4 regions of the Arthrobacter monumenti genome follow, and region 1 is predicted to be linked to each of the others. Evidence: riboswitches for the same ligand, from Rfam matches in the RefSeq annotation. Region 1 holds a riboswitch; each other region holds the start of a gene.
The links. A riboswitch is a leader RNA that binds a small molecule or an ion and turns the genes downstream of it on or off. The one in region 1 is predicted to bind S-adenosylmethionine.
Positions count from the first base shown of each region.

Region 2: another riboswitch for S-adenosylmethionine. It lies ahead of ACX80B_RS03735 (bifunctional o-acetylhomoserine/o-acetylserine sulfhydrylase); the one in region 1 lies ahead of ACX80B_RS06020 (MFS transporter).
Region 3: another riboswitch for S-adenosylmethionine. It lies ahead of ACX80B_RS06740 (hypothetical protein); the one in region 1 lies ahead of ACX80B_RS06020 (MFS transporter).
Region 4: another riboswitch for S-adenosylmethionine. It lies ahead of ACX80B_RS03345 (OsmC family protein); the one in region 1 lies ahead of ACX80B_RS06020 (MFS transporter).

Region 1 covers NZ_JBTNCY010000003.1:265,490-269,686, forward strand. Annotated here, with positions in the region: SAM riboswitch class I at 345-433, shown strand; gene ACX80B_RS06015 (acyl-CoA dehydrogenase family protein) at 497-1,714, shown strand; SAM riboswitch class IV at 1,783-1,907, shown strand; gene ACX80B_RS06020 (MFS transporter) at 1,873-3,291, shown strand; gene ACX80B_RS06025 (LLM class flavin-dependent oxidoreductase) at 3,305-4,197, shown strand, end outside.
Region 2 covers NZ_JBTNCY010000002.1:179,456-183,652, reverse strand. Annotated here, with positions in the region: gene ACX80B_RS03750 (CPBP family intramembrane glutamic endopeptidase) at 1-195, shown strand, start outside; gene ACX80B_RS03745 (hypothetical protein) at 364-1,347, opposite strand; gene ACX80B_RS03740 (VOC family protein) at 1,733-2,371, opposite strand; SAM riboswitch class IV at 2,511-2,677, shown strand; gene ACX80B_RS03735 (bifunctional o-acetylhomoserine/o-acetylserine sulfhydrylase) at 2,688-4,058, shown strand; gene metX (homoserine O-acetyltransferase MetX) at 4,193-4,197, shown strand, end outside.
Region 3 covers NZ_JBTNCY010000004.1:21,832-26,028, reverse strand. Annotated here, with positions in the region: gene ACX80B_RS06750 (BCCT family transporter) at 1-519, shown strand, start outside; gene ACX80B_RS06745 (DnaJ family domain-containing protein) at 668-1,306, shown strand; SAM riboswitch class IV at 1,397-1,520, shown strand; gene ACX80B_RS06740 (hypothetical protein) at 1,536-1,892, shown strand; gene ACX80B_RS06735 (VIT1/CCC1 transporter family protein) at 2,331-3,458, shown strand; gene ACX80B_RS06730 (matrixin family metalloprotease) at 3,499-4,197, shown strand, end outside.
Region 4 covers NZ_JBTNCY010000002.1:97,283-101,479, reverse strand. Annotated here, with positions in the region: gene ACX80B_RS03350 (NAD-dependent succinate-semialdehyde dehydrogenase) at 1-950, shown strand, start outside; gene ACX80B_RS03345 (OsmC family protein) at 1,131-1,670, opposite strand; SAM riboswitch class IV at 1,706-1,827, opposite strand; gene ACX80B_RS03340 (EamA family transporter) at 2,012-2,935, opposite strand; gene rlmN (23S rRNA (adenine(2503)-C(2))-methyltransferase RlmN) at 2,932-4,143, opposite strand.

The DNA of each region.
Region 1 (4,197 bases):
CGGGCTCACGCGTGCAGAATGTCTGCGGGCACCACTTTACTTCAGTGCCGGAAAGGGCATAAAAATGGTGTCGAACCGGGAGCGCCTCTCGGCGGAAGGCCGCTCGAAGCGGCTATCAGTTGGAGCCCGGGGCTGCCACGGTTCGACACCACCTTCAGTCTTCTACTTCGACCGAACCCTGTCAACAGGAACGGCCCACCCGTATCGATGAGACGCAGTCACGCCGCCCTTTCAGCCCGGTTTTCCGACGGCGGCGGCCCGGCAGCTACCCGTGTTCAGCGAAGCATTACGTGAAATTTCGGCAGTGGTTTCGTTTCAGGGAAGTCCATGGTGTCGAATGAGAGCTACCATCCCGAGCGGCCGAGAGACCTGGATCGACGAAGCCGCAGCAACCACCTATACAGGCCGGTGCTACCGCCAGGACCGATGGAGATTTCGGCTGCCGCGCAGGCGTTCTCCCGGCCGCCGGCGGGTGCCGTGCCGCGAAAGGATCATCATGGCAGCAGCGTACGGCAGGTTTCCGGACGGAGAAGCAACTGACTTCGAGGAGCTTGCAGACCGCTTCCGGCCGATTTTCGAGGAGATCGCCGCCGGGGCGGTGCAACGCGAAGCAAGCCGGGAATTACCCTTCGATTCCATCAAGAGGCTCAACGCAGCTGGCTTTGGCGCACTGCGCGTGCCACGGGAGCACAACGGATTTGGAGTCAGCTTCACCGATTTCATCCAGTTGCTGATCGAATTGGCCCAGGCGGACTCGAATGTCGCCCATATCTACCGTTCGCACTATGGTTTCGTTGAGCAATTGAGCTTTGCCCCGGATCGGGTGAAGGACGTGTGGTATCCGCGTATTGTCAAGGGGCAAATCGTCGGGAACGCCTCGACGGAACGCGGCGGCAACGCCCTGGGCACAATGAATACGTTGATCAGCAAGACCGACGATGGTCCGACCCTTAACGGTCAGAAGTACTACAGCACCGGCAGCATCTTCTCGGAATGGATAGCGGTCACTGCTGCTGTGGAGGGGCAGGACGAAAGGGTTTACGCACTGGTCAGCACCGCCGACCCCAACGTCCTCCTCGACGACGATTGGGATGGCTTCGGCCAGCGGTTGACAGGGACAGGCACGACGACGTTCCGTAACGTCAAGGTCGAGGACGACCACGTCCTCGACCGCAGCCGCAAGACCAGCCATGAGCAATCCTTCTTCCAACTCATCATCCTGGCTGTGGAGGCCGGTATCGCGAGGGCCGTCCTGGCCGATGCCCGGTCCTTGGTGGAGAGTCGTCAGCGTACATTCAATACCGGCTCCGGCGTTCCGGTACGCGAGGACCCGCTCATTCTCCAATTGGTCGGACAGATTTCAGCGAAGGCCTTCGCCGCTGAGGCGATAGTGCTGCAAGCGGCGCGGGAACTGGATATCGCGCGGGACCCCAGTCGTAACCTCACCGACCAGCAACGCTACGAACGTGGCGAGCTGGCGGTGGACAAGGCCCAGCTGATGGTGCCACGTCTGGCCCTCGACGCCGCCGATCAGCTATTCGACACCTTAGGGGCCTCCGCGACCAGCCGGAGCAAGCAACTGGACCGGCACTGGCGCAATGCCCGGACAGCCGCGACACACAATCCGATTGTGTTCAAGGCCAAACAGATTGGCGACTTCGAGGTCAACGGAACGACCCCGCAGTCGCTGTGGGCCATCGGCAGCGTCGGTTAGCGCATGTTGCGTTGTGTTACTCCTGTGAGTTTGTCTCATCCATCCAAGCGAAATAGCGTGACACGCAGAATCAAGAGCTCCAACGCTAAAACCCTGGTTTGTTGGACGGCAACCCTCTGACGCTGTAGTGGGGTGCCCCAGGTGAGGATTCGGCCGGTGTGGAGCGACAGGACTCCGCCGGCAAGTACGGCGCTTCCGTGGCGGAGTGCCCGATGATGCAAGGAACTTCCATGGTGTTGAACCAACCCGCCCTTGAGCAGGAGCGCCCGTCCGGACTGACACAATTGCGTGAGAACAAGCGCGTGCTCTCTTCGGCTTTCGTCGGAACCACCATTGAGTGGTACGACTTCTACCTCTATGGCATGGCTTCGGCGTTGATTTTTAACCAGCAGTTCTTCCCGGAATCTTCGCCTGTCGCCGGTATTTTGGCTTCGTTCGCCACTTTTGCCGTCGGCTTCCTGGCCCGGCCGCTGGGCGGAATCATCTCCGGCCACCTCGGAGACCGGATCGGACGCAAGAAGCTGCTGGTCTTTTCGCTGCTGACCATGGGCATCGCGTCGACGCTGATCGGTGTTTTGCCGACCTATGCGACTGCCGGTACTGCCGCCGTCGTCGGCCTGGTGCTGCTGCGTTTGCTGCAGGGACTGTCCGCCGGTGCCGAATGGGGCGGCTCGGCACTGCTGTCCGTCGAACACGCGCCACGAAAGATGCGCGGGCTGTTCGGCAGCTTCACGCAGGTCGGCTCGTCCGCCGGCATGTTGCTGGCCACGGGGGCATTTGCGATCAGTCAGGCGGTGTTCACTACCGAGCAGTTCAGCGCCTTCGGCTGGCGCATTCCCTTCCTGCTGAGCGCTGTCTTGGTCGCCGTCGGACTGTACATCCGCCTTGGTGTTGAAGATGCGCCGGAATTCAGGCAGCTGCAGAGCCAGAACAAGGTCGAGCGCTCGCCGGTGCGGGAAGTCCTCCGGAACCACCCGCGGGCGGTGCTGGTAACGATTGGCCTGCGCCTGGGACAAATCGGGCTCTACGTTCTGCTGACCGTCTACGTGATCGGGTATTTGGCCGAACGCCGCGGGGACAACAGTTCGGCCCTGACATCCATCCTGATCGTGTCCGCCATCGGACTGGCCGGGGGGCCGTTCTGGGGCTGGCTCTCGGACAAGATCGGACGACGGCGGATCGCCCTGACCAGCGCGATTGCCACCTGCATCTTTATTTGGCCATTCTTCTGGTTCCTCGACCACGGACCGCTCGTCCTGCTGCCGCTGGTGATGTTTGTTGGAGTCAGTATCCTGCACGATTCGATGTATGGGGTCCAGGCGGCGTGGTTTGCCGAGCAGTTCCCGCTGAACGTGCGTTACAGCGGCGTTTCCCTCGGGTACCAGATTGGTGCGGTGCTCGGCGGTGGACTCACGCCCTTCGTCGCCGCGTCGCTGCTGCAACTCGGTAACGGCGGGCCTTGGCTGATTTGCGCTTACATCACTCTGCTGGCCGCGTTGTCGGCGGTAGCCGCCGCAGCCGCCAAGGATCCGGCGCGGGAGTACGCGCAGGACAAGAACCTTCCCGACAAATTCTAAGGAGCGCACCTTCGTGCCAAAACCGCTGCTGTTCAACGCCTTCGAAATGCTCGTGCCATCCCATCAATCCCCGGGGCTATGGCGGCATCACCGGGATGAGGGCCGGCGCTACACCGAGCTGGATTATTGGACCTCACTGGCCCAAACCCTGGAGGAAGGCGGCTTCCACGGCATCTTCTTCGCCGACATCCTGGGCCAGTACGACGTATTCGGCGGCTCCGCGGAGGAATCCGTGCGCGGTGGCATCCAGTTTCCGCAGCTTGATCCGATGCTGCTGGTCTCCGCCCTGGCGCAGGCGACCCACAGAATCGGATTCGGCGTGACGGCTTCGGTGACCTACGAGCATCCCTATCTGCTGGCGCGGCGGCTGGGCACCCTGGATCATCTGACCGGTGGACGGGTGGCATGGAACATCGTCACCTCCTACCAGGATTCCGCTGCCCGCAACCTCGGACTGAATGCACAAATACCGCACGACGAGCGTTATGACCGGGCCGAAGAATACATGGACGTTGTCTATAAGCTGCTGGAGGGGTCGTTCGACGACGACGCAGTCACCGTGGATACCGAGGCCAATGTCTACACCGACCCGGAGAAAGTCCGGGGTATCGGCCATCAAGGCAGCGCGTTCCAGGTTCCCGGCCCTGCGTTGGTCGAGCCGTCGCCCCAGCGCACACCGCTGCTGTTCCAAGCTGGCGCGTCCTCCCGCGGGAGGGAATTTGCCGCCAAGCATGCGGAAGCCATCTTCTTCAGCGGCTACACACCGGAAATGACCCGGACATGGGTGGACTCTGTGCGGGATGGACTTGCATCGTCCGGGCGGCAGCGGGACGCCGTCAAGATTTTCGCGATGGCAACGGTTATTACGGCCGAAACCGATGAAGAAGCGCAAGGGAAGTTCAACGA
Region 2 (4,197 bases), on a different contig from region 1:
TCCCTGATCCGCGGCAGTTACCACCTCTACCAGGGGATCGGACCGTTCATCGGGAACTTCATTATGGGTCTGATTTTCGGTTACTTCTACTCGAGGTACGGCCGGGTGATGCCCCTGGTGATTGCGCACGCCCTTTTGGATATTGGTGCGTTCGTCGGCTTCACCCTCTTCGGCGACGCCCTCGGCTTGGGCTAACTCCGGAGAGGTTGGAGAGGGTCCCGCGCTGAAGGGGACCCCGAACTGGTTGGGTTCCCTGCCCCCGCCCGGTCAGGTAATACCACCTCCGGATCTGCTTCTGCTTCAATCCGGGACATTTAGACATGCGCGCGCATGGCTAATGTCCCAACCTGAAGCCAAGATGTCCTAGCGCCGCTCCTGTCCGGGGGACCAGAGGTGTTTTCGCTTATCCGTTGCCAGTCCTGCTGCCCGCAGCTTCGCCGGAAGATTGGGTGGTGCATCAGGTCCGGCACCCCACACGTCGGACCACAACCACCGGACCATCCCGCGCCCGGTCATCCGCATGGCATCCTCACGGACTTTTTCTGCGTTCAGGATGTCGGATGGCAGATTGCCCTGAAGAAACTCATTACGGGAGTACTTGGCCAGACCGTCGTATTCACCGAGCAGCCGTAACTCCTCCCAGTAGAAGTCACTGATCCCGATCAATGACCCGTCCTCATCCTCGACACGGTACTGCAGCTCCGGCTGAACGAACCCTTCGAGATACATATTGGCTCGACTCGCGGATTCGCCGGGAGAACCTGAGCGTACGTCCGCAAAGCGCATGACGTTTGAAACCCGCTTGAATTTGGTCTTTGAATTCAGTCGTTCCGCGATGGCCATTATTTCGTTCTTACTGAGTGATTCCAACAACTCCTCGCTGTCTGCGTTGAGCACATGATCGGCGGCGGCGACGGCTTGTGGAAACGGAACCGAAAGGGCCAACTCGATGACAGTTTGCGCACGCGTAGTAACCCACAATTCCTTGCGTTGGACCGGTGATTCCAATTCCAGGTCCCGGTGGCTTTGGACGCCTGCGCTCAAACGGCCATGGGTAGACGGTCCAACCTGGACGTGGACATGGTTCTTGGCACCGAAAAACGGAATGCCCCATACCGAAGCTGCCGACTGCCGTGAAAAAATGGGATCGGATGCCGGTCCTTGAGCGACTGCTTCAACTTTCAGACGGTACTGGTCCCACCATGTGAGGTCCTGCCATTCGCGGGCGGGAGCATAGATACCAGGTCTTACCCGGACCAAGACGCCACGCTGCACCTGACGTGCGAGTGATCTTCGATTCTCTCCGGCTCGTTCGTAGTCGCTGACGGATATGAGAGCGTTCGCCATGATTCCAGCGTGCTGTATGGCACCGACCAGCGACAGCGCCATCTTCCTGGACGTGGAAAACCCATCAGTGTCCCGCCTCTGTGGAGGAGAACCGATCAGCGTGGCGGATAACCGGGAGTGCGGACGGGTATCGACTTGGAGCGTGGCGGATCGCTCATGACTAGGGCGTGGCGGACGGGTCCGAACTAGGAGCGTGGCGAACGGTGTAGGTACAACGGTGTAGTACTGAGGTCGGCGACAGGGCCGGTACCGGCGTCACTGGACAGATGAATACACGGTTCTGGAGCCAGAGCGGCGAAAAGCTTCAATCCGGGACAATTCGACATGCGCGCGCCTGTCGAATTGTCCCAAACTGAAGCAAAGGAAGGTGGCGAGGAAGGATCTGCTAGATCTCGACGGTGCCAGTAGGAGTTTCGAACTTCGCGGACATGATGCCCGGAGTACCGTTCGGAGCCATCCACTCGACCTTTACGTCGTCCAGCGGGTTTCCGACGTCGGTCCCGAGCCATTCCGTAACCCGTGCGGCGGAGCCGGCGATGGTCAGGGAGGTCAGCTTCACGTCGTTTTGCCGTGCGTTGGAAGGGTGCAGATCCGGGTCGCCCTCCCACTTAAGCATGTAGGGGACCTGGGGGTCGGCGATCAGACCCTTGATGCCGATCTGCCGCCAGACCAGCTCCCGTCCGTCGGGGAATTTGCGGTTGCCGGGGACGGATTCACGGCCCAGGCGTTGTTCAAACGGAGTCAGGTCATCGACCGCAACGCACCAGCCCATCCAACCGCCGCCGGCTTCCGAGCGGGCCCGGACGGCCTGCCCAAAAGGCGCCTTGTCCGAGGCCGGATGATCCAGCACTTCCACCACTTCGGCATAGTGGCCATCGGTCAGGGGAAAGATCATGTTCCGGGTACCGAAACGAGGATGGACACCACCCTTTACGGCATCTATTCCGAGGGCGTCGGCGACCCTTTCAGCTGTCGCGGCGAGTCCGTCAGGTCCACAGGCATATGAGATGTGATCCAAGCGCATAGTTCATCTTTACACGTTGTGATTCGCGTCTCGACTTAGGCCAACCTAATGCCGGTCCAAGACCCCTCGGCACGTAATTGTTACGCCACTTCATGTCATATTCTTGCCCTCCGCCGATTCATTTCCCACACTTGAATCAGGTCATGAGTGTCAGCAGAGTCTTGTAGACCGCCGGCGTGGTTTAACCGCGCGGACGGGAATGAGATTCAATGCCCCGGCTTGCTGACCGGCAACCCTCCATCCGCGGTGGGGTGCCCCGGGTGAAGACCTGGCATTCAGCCAGAAGGTTGAGTGCAAGCGCGGGTCACATCTCGTGCTGGAATGCACGTTCCAGCCAAGCTCTGTCGGCCCCGATCGACAGGAGTCTTCCATGAGCAATAACTGGTCTTTTGAAACCCGCCAGATCCATGTTGGCCAAGAGCCGGATTCAGCAACAGGCGCACGGGCGCTGCCTATCTACCAAACGACGTCGTTCGTCTTCGACAGCGCGAAGCAGGCCGCCGACCGGTTTGCCCTGGCCGAGCTCGGCCCGATCTACAGCCGGATCGGCAATCCCACCTCTGAAGCAGTCGAGGCACGCATCGCCAGCCTGGAAGGCGGCGTCGGCGCTCTGCTCGTCGCTTCCGGGCAGGCAGCCACCACCTACTCGATTCTCAATGTCGCCGAATCGGGCGATCACATTGTTGCCAGCCCCAGCCTGTACGGCGGCAGCTACAACCTGCTCCAGCACACGCTCCGCAAGCTGGGCATTGAGGTCAGTTTCGTGGCGGATCCGGACAATCTGGACCAGTGGCGCGATGCCGTCCGGCCCAACACGAAGGCGTTCTTCGCCGAGTCGGTCTCGAATCCACGCCAGGACGTGCTCGACATCGAGGGTGTCAGCACGGTCGCGCACCAGGCCGGCGTGCCGCTGATTGTGGACAACACCCTGGCCACGCCGTACCTGATCCGGCCGATCGAGTGGGGCGCCGACGTCGTCGTTCATTCAGCGACCAAATACCTGGGCGGGCACGGCAACGCCATCGCGGGCGTAATTGTCGACGCCGGCAAGTTCGACTACACGCAGGACCCTGAGCGGTTCCCCGGCTTCAACGACCCGGACCCGACCTACAACGGGCTGGTCTTTGGCCGCGACCTCGGCGAAGGCGGAGCGCTCGGCGCCAATCTGTCCTATATTCTCAAGGCGCGGGTGCAGCTGCTGCGCGACCTCGGTTCCGCCGTCGCGCCGATGAACGCGTTCCTGATCGCCCAGGGCCTCGAAACCCTCAGCCTCCGGATCGAGCGGCATGTGGAGAACGGGCAGAAGGTCGCACAGTGGCTTGAGAAGCACGACGCCGTCGAGTCCGTCGCGTACGCAGGCCTGCCTTCCAGCCCGTGGTACGAGCGGGGACGGACCTACAGCCCCAAGGGAATCCCGGCGGTCATCGCTTTCAATATCGACGGCGGGCTGGAAGCCGGCAAGCGCTTCGTCGACGCGCTGGAGCTGCATTCGCACGTGGCCAACATCGGTGACGTCCGGTCGTTGGTCATTCATCCGGCGTCTACCACGCACAGCCAGCTCTCCGATCAGGAGCAGGTCGCCGCCGGTGTTTCACCGGGACTGGTCAGACTGTCGGTGGGGCTTGAGAACATTGAGGACATCCTGGCTGACCTGGATGCCGGCTTCAGGGCGGCCAAGGCAGAGTGAGCACGTCGTCCCAACTGCGAAGGGGATGGAAGGAGCCGGCTCCGTTGGACGGGGCTGGCGCGCCTGCTCATGACCCACTGCACGCAGAAGCGCGCGCAGCGGCAGGTTCGTGGCCGCAGCAGGGTGGACTATGGCTGCT
Region 3 (4,197 bases), on a different contig from region 1:
GTCATCGTGATGGTCTGGATCGGCATCCTTGGCGGCGCCGCCCTTTACTACGACAACAACAACGACGGCGCGATCTCGGGAGAGGTCGCGGAGAGCACCGAGAGCGGTCTGTTTGCGATGCTCGACTACGTTCCCGTTGTCGGAACGGTGCTGCTGGTCGTGGCCACGATTCTGGTGGCCACGTACTACATCACCTCGTTGGATTCCGGGGTGCACGCACTCTCCGGTTTCGTGGCCTCGTCCAAGACGCCCAGCCGGAGCTTCCGGGTAATCCTGGTGGTCAGCATTGCCGCGATCACCGTGGCCTTGCTGACGCTGGGCGGGATCTCGGTGATCGGCACGGTACAGACAGGAACCATCATTGGAGCCTTTCCGCTGGCGTTCGTGCTGATCATCATGTTCGCCAACCTGGTCAAACGGCTGCGGAAGCATGAAAGGCCTCAGCGGATCGAAGCGTTGACTGTCGAAGACATCGCCGTCGACGAGAATCACGAGGAACCGACCGGCAGCCGTCCGTAACGACACTGGTTCGGCCAAAGGGCGGGGTCACGGCAACGTGGTCCCGCCTTTCGTCGTCGGGCGGCGGAACTAGAATGGTTGAACTGGTGCCGCAGGACTGGGGCGGGCACTAAACGGCACTGAAGTACGCCGGAGGTGGCTGGAGCCGATGACGAAGAAGCGTAAGCAGGACGATCCGTTGTGGCGGGCCGCCCGGTACCGCGCCGCGCGCCAGGCGGAGGGGCGCCCGGTCGAGGAGAGCGACAGGGCCGAGGAGGGCGAGTCGGACGCGCCGGCTCCATCAGCTCAATCATCCGGCTCGACTCAATCGGTTGGTTCAGCCCCATCCGCTCAAGAACCCCTGCAGTCCGATTCCGGCTCCGAACCGCCATCCCTTGCCGGTAAACCTCTCCCCCGGTGGGGCACCAGCCTCGACCCCGATTGGTGGGTCAAAGGCCTTATCGAGCGGGAACAGATTAAGGGGCTCGGGCCAGCCGCTTATTTGCTGCGGACGGAAGACGCCGGGCTCGACGATCGGCTTGACGAGCAGGTATCCGAGCGCGGCGTCCGTGAAACGGTGTCGGACTTCAACGCGCGTGTGATCGAAGCACGACGCCAACTGCTCGGCGGCCCACCGGTGGTAACGCCGACCCGGGACATAGAACGGGAAGTTGCACGGTGGCGTGAACGCCGGACGGCCAGATCCGGCCCCTCCTTCGCGGACCATACCGGAGGTAAGGCCGGGCGCCGTCCGTGGTGGCGACGGCGTCGCGAGGACCGGGGGGACACGCGCCCTGAACACGGCTAGGTGTTCGGCGTCCTACCGGCGAGACCCGCGGCGCGTAATACTTCGCAATCCGTGACGGAAGCCGCCGTCGTCCGCTAGAGTTCTAGAAAGCTTCACGAGATGTGGCCGCTCCACCGAGCAACAAGCTCCGACTTGGCCACGCACCAACCCCATGTTCTTGGGTGGTTCGGATGACGAAGCGGCCTGCATCAACCGTTGCGGGCAAGAGCAACTCCGAAAGGAGCTGGCCATGTCCAGCGATACTTCCGTACTTTCCCCCGGGACTTCTGCCGACTACTGCATTGACCCGGCGGACCTGAATGTTCCGGAACCCACTCTTCCTCCACAGGCCACGAAGCAGATCAGCGTGCTGCCTGCCATCGATTTGCTGAATGGCACTATTGGTTTCGCCGTTCCGCGCGGCTGGGAGGAACACTTCCACCCGGAGCCTTGGCGGATCGAGGATGCCCTGCGGCAGGCGATCCGGCCGGCGCAGTGGAACCCGTACCTGGAGGTCCTGACCATCACGGTCGCCAGCCACGAAAACCGTGCCGGCGAACCCGTCCACTTCAGCCTCATTCCGCTGACGCAGGCCCAGTCGGGCTGAGCCGTGGCAGCGGATCTGGTCGAGTAACCGTTAGGCCAGCCCACAGTTCGATGCTGCGTCGTGGGCACAGTCTGTTTGTGCCCAGTGCGGGATAACGAATATTGGGCTGGCGTGCAGAGCGACGCCGGGAGGTGCGACGGCGGACACACCCTAAACCGGTGCGACGGCGGGTGGAATGGCCCGCCGTCGTGCCGGTCCTGTAGAATGGAGGCCGCGAAGGGGAGTAGCTCCCACTGCTTGGAATCCGGCCCGCCGGAACTCAGGCGCAGCGGTCTGTCGACATACTGGTAGCCCTCATGGGCCGCCCGGCAGCCCACCCAGCAACCCTGGGCGAGCGAGACCTTCGGTCAGAACGAATAGAGCCGGTTTCCGCCGGCTGTTGACTGGCCGGAGTGTAGCTATTCACCACGGCCGGTCTGCCGATCAGGAGCGTAAGCTGTGACCGACCCCCAATCCCCCGCCCCGGACAGACCCGAGCGGCCCGAGCCGTCCGCATCGGATGTCCGCCGATGGGAGCAGTACCTCGCGGATGAACGCGCCGAAGCCGCCGTCTACCGGTACTTGGCCCGCAAACGCAGGGGTGAGGAACGTTCCATCCTGCTCGCTTTGGCCGAGGCAGAAGGCCGGCACGAGCAGCACTGGCTGGCCCTGCTCGGCGAACACGCCGGCACCCCCCGCCGGCCGTCGGTGCGCAACCGCGTCCTCGGCTACCTCGCCAAACGGTTCGGATCCGTCTTTGTCCTCGCCCTCGCTCAGCGCGCGGAGGGCCGCTCGCCCTACGCCAACGACGACGACGCCACGGCCGCCATGGCTGCCGACGAGCAGATCCATGAGGAAGTCGTCCGTGGTCTTGCCACCCGGGGCCGGAACCGCTTGTCCGGCTCGTTCCGGGCGGCCGTCTTTGGGGCCAACGACGGACTGGTATCCAATCTGGCCCTCGTCATCGGAATGAGCGCCACCGGAGTCGGCAGTGGAATCGTGCTCGCCGCCGGCATCTCAGGTCTGCTCGCCGGCGCACTGTCCATGGGTGCAGGCGAATACGTTTCGGTGCGTTCACAGCGGGAATTGCTGCGCGCATCGCGGCCGACCCAGATCACGCTCACGGCCGCATCCCAGCTGGATATCGACTCGAATGAGCTGGTGCTGGTGTACCGGGCCCGCGGCATGTCCCAGGAGGCAGCCGAGCACCGGGCCGCCGAGCGGATGGGTATCTACAGCTGCGATTGTGATCCGAGCCTGTCCCTGCAGGAACCCGAGGTTGAAAGTAAACGTGAGGAGCATGAAGCGGTTGGAACCGGCTGGGGCGCAGCCATTTCCAGTTTCTGCTTTTTCGCGTCCGGCGCCATCATGCCGGTACTGCCCTATATTTTCGGCCTGCAGGGTCTTATCGCCGCGATTGTCGCCGCCGTCCTGGTCGGGCTGGCACTGCTGGCGACCGGCGCCGTCGTCGGACTCCTTTCAGGGGCCCCGCCGATCAAGCGGGCACTGCGGCAACTGGGCATTGGCTATGGCGCCGCGGCGGTCACTTATCTGCTGGGTCTGCTCTTCGGCGTAACGGTTGCATAGTCACGTAGGATTGAGCCATTAACAGTCCTTGGGGGGACACATGAGCGCAGGGCCAATGGAGCCGCCCGACCGCCGGCACGGACGCCGCTCGTCCGGAGCAGCGGACGATCAGCCACGTGCCGAGTCAGAGAACGGGTCCGACGACGGAGTGGTCCCGGTCCCTTTCGACGGCGTCCGCCGCTCCCCCTCGGGACGGATTCCGCAGTGGGCACTGGATGAAGCCGTCGGCATCGAACCCGAACCACCTGGCCCTTGGAGCGATTTCCCGTCCCAGCATCCCCGCGGACCGCGAGGACCCTCCTTCGGTTACAAGCCCGCCGGGACAGGAAGCCCGGGACGCTACGGCTCCACGAAATCAGGCCGGAACCTGCCGCCCAGCTATGGCTACGGCTACCAACCGCCTGCCAGGCCGCGCCGCCGGTTCCGCGGACTCATGGTATTGCTCACCGTTGCGGCACTGACCATCGGTGCCTGGTTCTACTCGGGTCAATCGCTCATTCCCCAGGCCGGCTTCGGCACCGCGCCGCAGGATCCAGGCGCCGCCAGCGGCACGTTGGATACCTTCGACTCGGATGGGACCACGTTCCAGGTCGATCCGCCGACCCCGGGGTACGAGTTGGAGGCCGACCCGTTGGGGACCCCTCCCCCGTTGGACGTGCAGAGCGACTCCTACAGCTTCATGAACCCAGGCCGTGGCTCACAGGGGTATGTTGCCTACGACCCGTGCCGACCGCTGCAC
Region 4 (4,197 bases), on a different contig from region 1:
CCAACCTGATGAACGGCAACACCATTATCCTCAAGCACGCCCCGCAGTGCCCGGAATCGGCGCTCGCCATGGAGCAGATCTTCATCGACGCCGGTGCCCCCGAGGGTGCGTACGTGAACGTCTTTGCCAGCAACGACCAGGCGGCGGACATCATCGCCGACCCGCGCGTGCAGGGCGTCTCGCTCACCGGTTCCGAGCGTGCCGGTGCTGCAGTGGCGGAGGTCGCCGGGCGGAACCTGAAGAAGGTTGTGCTCGAACTCGGCGGGTCCGACCCGTTCCTGGTGCTGGACTCGGCCGACCCGAAGAAGGCGGCGAAGCTGGCGATGATCGGGCGCTTCGGCAACACCGGGCAGGCCTGCAACGCCGCGAAGCGGATCATTGTGGACGAGAAGATCTACGACGAGTTCGCCGAACAGTTCACCAACGCCGTCAGCGGCATCGCCGTCGGGGACCCGTCCGAGGACTCCACCTTCGTCGGTCCGCTGTCGTCCGTGGCAGCCCGTGACGGACTGGCCGCCCAGGTCCAGGACGCCATCGACAAGGGCGCCACAGTCCTGGCTGGCGGTGAGCCCATTGAGCGCGACGGCGCCTGGTACCAGCCGACGATCCTGACCGGTGTCACCAAGGAAATGCGTGCCTACACCGAGGAGCTGTTCGGCCCCGTCGCCGTGCTGTACAAGGTGTCCGGGCCGGAGGAGGCCGTGGAGATGGCCAACAACACCGCCTACGGGCTCAGCGCCTCCGTGCAGACCGCCGATCCGGAGCAGGCCAAGGAAATTGCGTCCCGGCTGGAGACCGGAATGGTCTTCATCAACGAACCGGCCGGCACCGCTGCCGAGCTGCCATTTGGCGGCGTGAAGCGTTCCGGCATTGGCCGCGAGCTCGGCAAGTACGGCATGGATGAGTTCGTGAACAAGAAGATGGTGAAGACGGCGGCGAAAAAGAAGTAGCGCCCCGCCCCGCGAAGTATCGCCCGACCCGCGAAGTATCGCCCGACCCGGGAGGGAGCGCCCGAACCGCGACCTTACCCGCGAGGTAGCGGTCGACCCGTGAAATAGTTCCTCGCAACCCGCTACCTCGGCGGGGGAGGGGCTATTTCGGCGTCAGGGCGGGCTCGGATGCCACCGAACCTAGACCTTGACGACCTCGCTCGTCACCGGCGTCGGGTTGCTGAGCAGGTCCAGCACCGGGCAGTGCGCATCGACGGCCTGGCGCAGTTCATCGTACCGTTCGGCCGATTCCGGGCCGCTGATGTTGATCTTCAACCGGACTTCGCTGAAGCCCGGACGTACGGCGTCGTCCTTGCCGAAGATTCCCCGCACGTCCAGATCCCCCTCGGCTTCGATGTCGACCCCATCCACTGTGATGCCGAGCTGGTGCCCGTACAACCGGTAGACCACAACCTGGCAGGAGATCAACGCGCCCAAGGCAACTTCCACCGGGCTCGCCGCTTCGTCATCGCCGGCCAGTCCCGCCGGCTCATCGACGAGAAATTCGTGTTTCCCTGCGCTGATCCGGGTGGCAACCGATCCCACCGCTTCGCCGCTGGCCGTGTAGGTCAGCTTCGCGTTGGAGGCATCGTCGGAAATCCGGCGGTCCCAGAAGTCACCGGCCTCATTCAGCCGGTCTGCGCGGTAAGTGGTTAGGTCTTGAACTGCGGTCTCAGTCATGAGTCCCTCTCGTGTCGTGGCGCATGCCAGGCACGTCGCCATACTTACGCCTCCCGTTTCATCACCGGGCCGGCGTCGAATCGTCACCTGGGGCACCCCGCTACAGCGAGAGGGTTGCCGCCCGACCAGCCAGGGCTTACGGTCGGGACTCTTGATTCTGTTTCGATTCTGCGCGCTCAACGGCGGCGAATTCAACCGGGCGGAGTAACAAAAGGCAACATGGATAACGACGACGGCGGCCGCGCCAAGTGCCCGGACAAGCCGCGTCGCTCGTCAAATTTCCAGATACGCCCGCCGGGGAAGGAATTTAGGCCGGCCCTAGTGACTTACGCACTGTCCCGCTACCCGCCGTCGTCGTCCCGTCCCTGAACTGCTGCAAATTTGGCGGCTGCACGGTTGGTCCGCCAGATCACAAAGGCGCCGGAAGCAGCCACCATCACGATCCCGACGTACGCCGTGGCGGACAGGCTTTGCCCCATCAGCAACGCACCCACCAGCGCGCCGGTCACAGGGTCAATGCTGAACAGCACGCCAACCGTCGCGGCAGAGGTCAGTTGCGCCGCGAACACATCCATGGAGAAGGTGAAAGCCACTCCGAGCAGTCCGCTCAGCGCCAGCAGTCCCCAGTCGGGCGCATCCACGAGCGGGATCTGCGGGACGGAAAAAGGCAGTAGTACGACGGCGGCGACAGACACCGACAGCGCCAACCCCTTGAGCCCGGAGCTGGCTTCCGATGCCGTGCCGATGCGCGCCGACATGACGGTATAGATGGCGAATGCGGCAGCTGCACCCAGCCCGAACAGGTACCCCAGCGCGTCGAAGTTGGCCGCGGGGCCGGCAATTAGCGCCACTCCCACCAGCGCGACGAGCGCAAACATGCCATCCCGGAGCCGGCGCGCTGCGAGCATCGCCACACTGAAGGCACCGAGGAATTCCAGTGTCACCGCGACGCCGAGCGGCAGCCGGCTCAGCGCCAGGTAGAAGAAGACGTTCATTGCCGCCATCGCTATGCCGAAGACCAGGATGCCACTCCAGTCAGCTTTACCCAGGGCGCGGAGATTGGGCCGGGTAATGGCCAGCAGTACGACGGCGGCTATGACCATCCGCAGCCCGGAGACGGCCATTGTGCTGTAGGAGTCGAACAGCGAAAACGACACCATGGATGAAATCTGGATGCCGAGCGATCCCAGCAGCACCGCGAGAGCGGCGATGAGTCCGGTGGACCGGTGCCCCAAACGGGCACGTACGTCCCCGGCCGTTATCATTCGGCCGCGGCGAGCTGCCCGCAGGCGCCGTCGATCTCCTCACCGCGAGTATCGCGCAGCGTGGTCGGGATGCCGGCGGCGATCAACCGGTCGATGAATTCCTGCGCCACGTCTTTCTCCGAAGCCGTCCAGATTGAACCGGGCGTCGGGTTCAGCGGGATCGGGTTCACGTGCACCCAGCCGCGGCCGCGCTTGTTGAGCTTCTTCGCCAGCAGGTCGGCGCGCCAGGCGTGGTCGTTCATATCCTTGATCAAGGCATACTCGATGGAGACCCTGCGTCCGGTGGTGCGGTAGTAGTTGTACGCGGCGTCGATCGCCTCGTCGACCTTCCAGCGGCTGTTGACCGGGATGAGCTCGTCGCGCAACTCGTCGTCCGGAGCATGCAGGGACAGTGCGAACGTGACGGGCAGTTCCTCGGCGGCCAGCTTGTTGATTGCCGGCACGAGTCCCACCGTGGAGATGGTGATGTTCCGCGCGGACATGCCCAGCCCCAGCGGAGCAGGGTCGACCATCCGGCGTACGGCGGTCAGCACGCGCTTGTAGTTGGCCAGCGGTTCGCCCATTCCCATGAAAACGATATTGGTGACCCGCTCGGCGTCGTGCCCGCCGTCGCGGCGCAGCCCACCAAGATCACCGTCGGCGATGGCACGGTTGGCAGCGACAATCTGGTCCACGATTTCCGCGGACGACATATTCCGCGTCAGCCCAGCCTGACCGGTCGCACAGAACGGGCAGTTCATCCCGCAGCCGCACTGCGACGATACGCACAGGGTGATCCGGCCGGGATAACGCATCAACACGGACTCAACCAGGGCGCCGTCGAACAACCGCCAGAGGAACTTGATCGTGTCGCCGTTGTCGGTGGTGAGTTTCTTGACCTGGGTCAGCAGCGGCGGGAACATTGCCGAGGCCAGCTCGTCCCGGCCCTGCAGCGGCAGGTCAGTCATGTGGGCCGGGTCGGTGGTGTAGTGATTGAAGTAATGCGTCGACAGCTGCTTCGCGCGGAACGCGGGGTAGCCCAGCTCGGCAACCTTTGCCTGGCGTTCGGCCATGGTCATGTCCGCCAAGTGCGCGGAAGGCTGCTTCACCCGCGGCGACTTGAACTGCAATTCGGGACGGCCGTCAGGAGCTACGGCCTGCTCCCAGCCCTCGGCGGCAGGGCGGACTTGGGGGCGCGCTTCGGAAGCGGGGGTATTTATGGTAGACATCGCCGTCCATTCTCCCATGACCCGGCCATTATCACATTGTCGGGGTGGACTGGG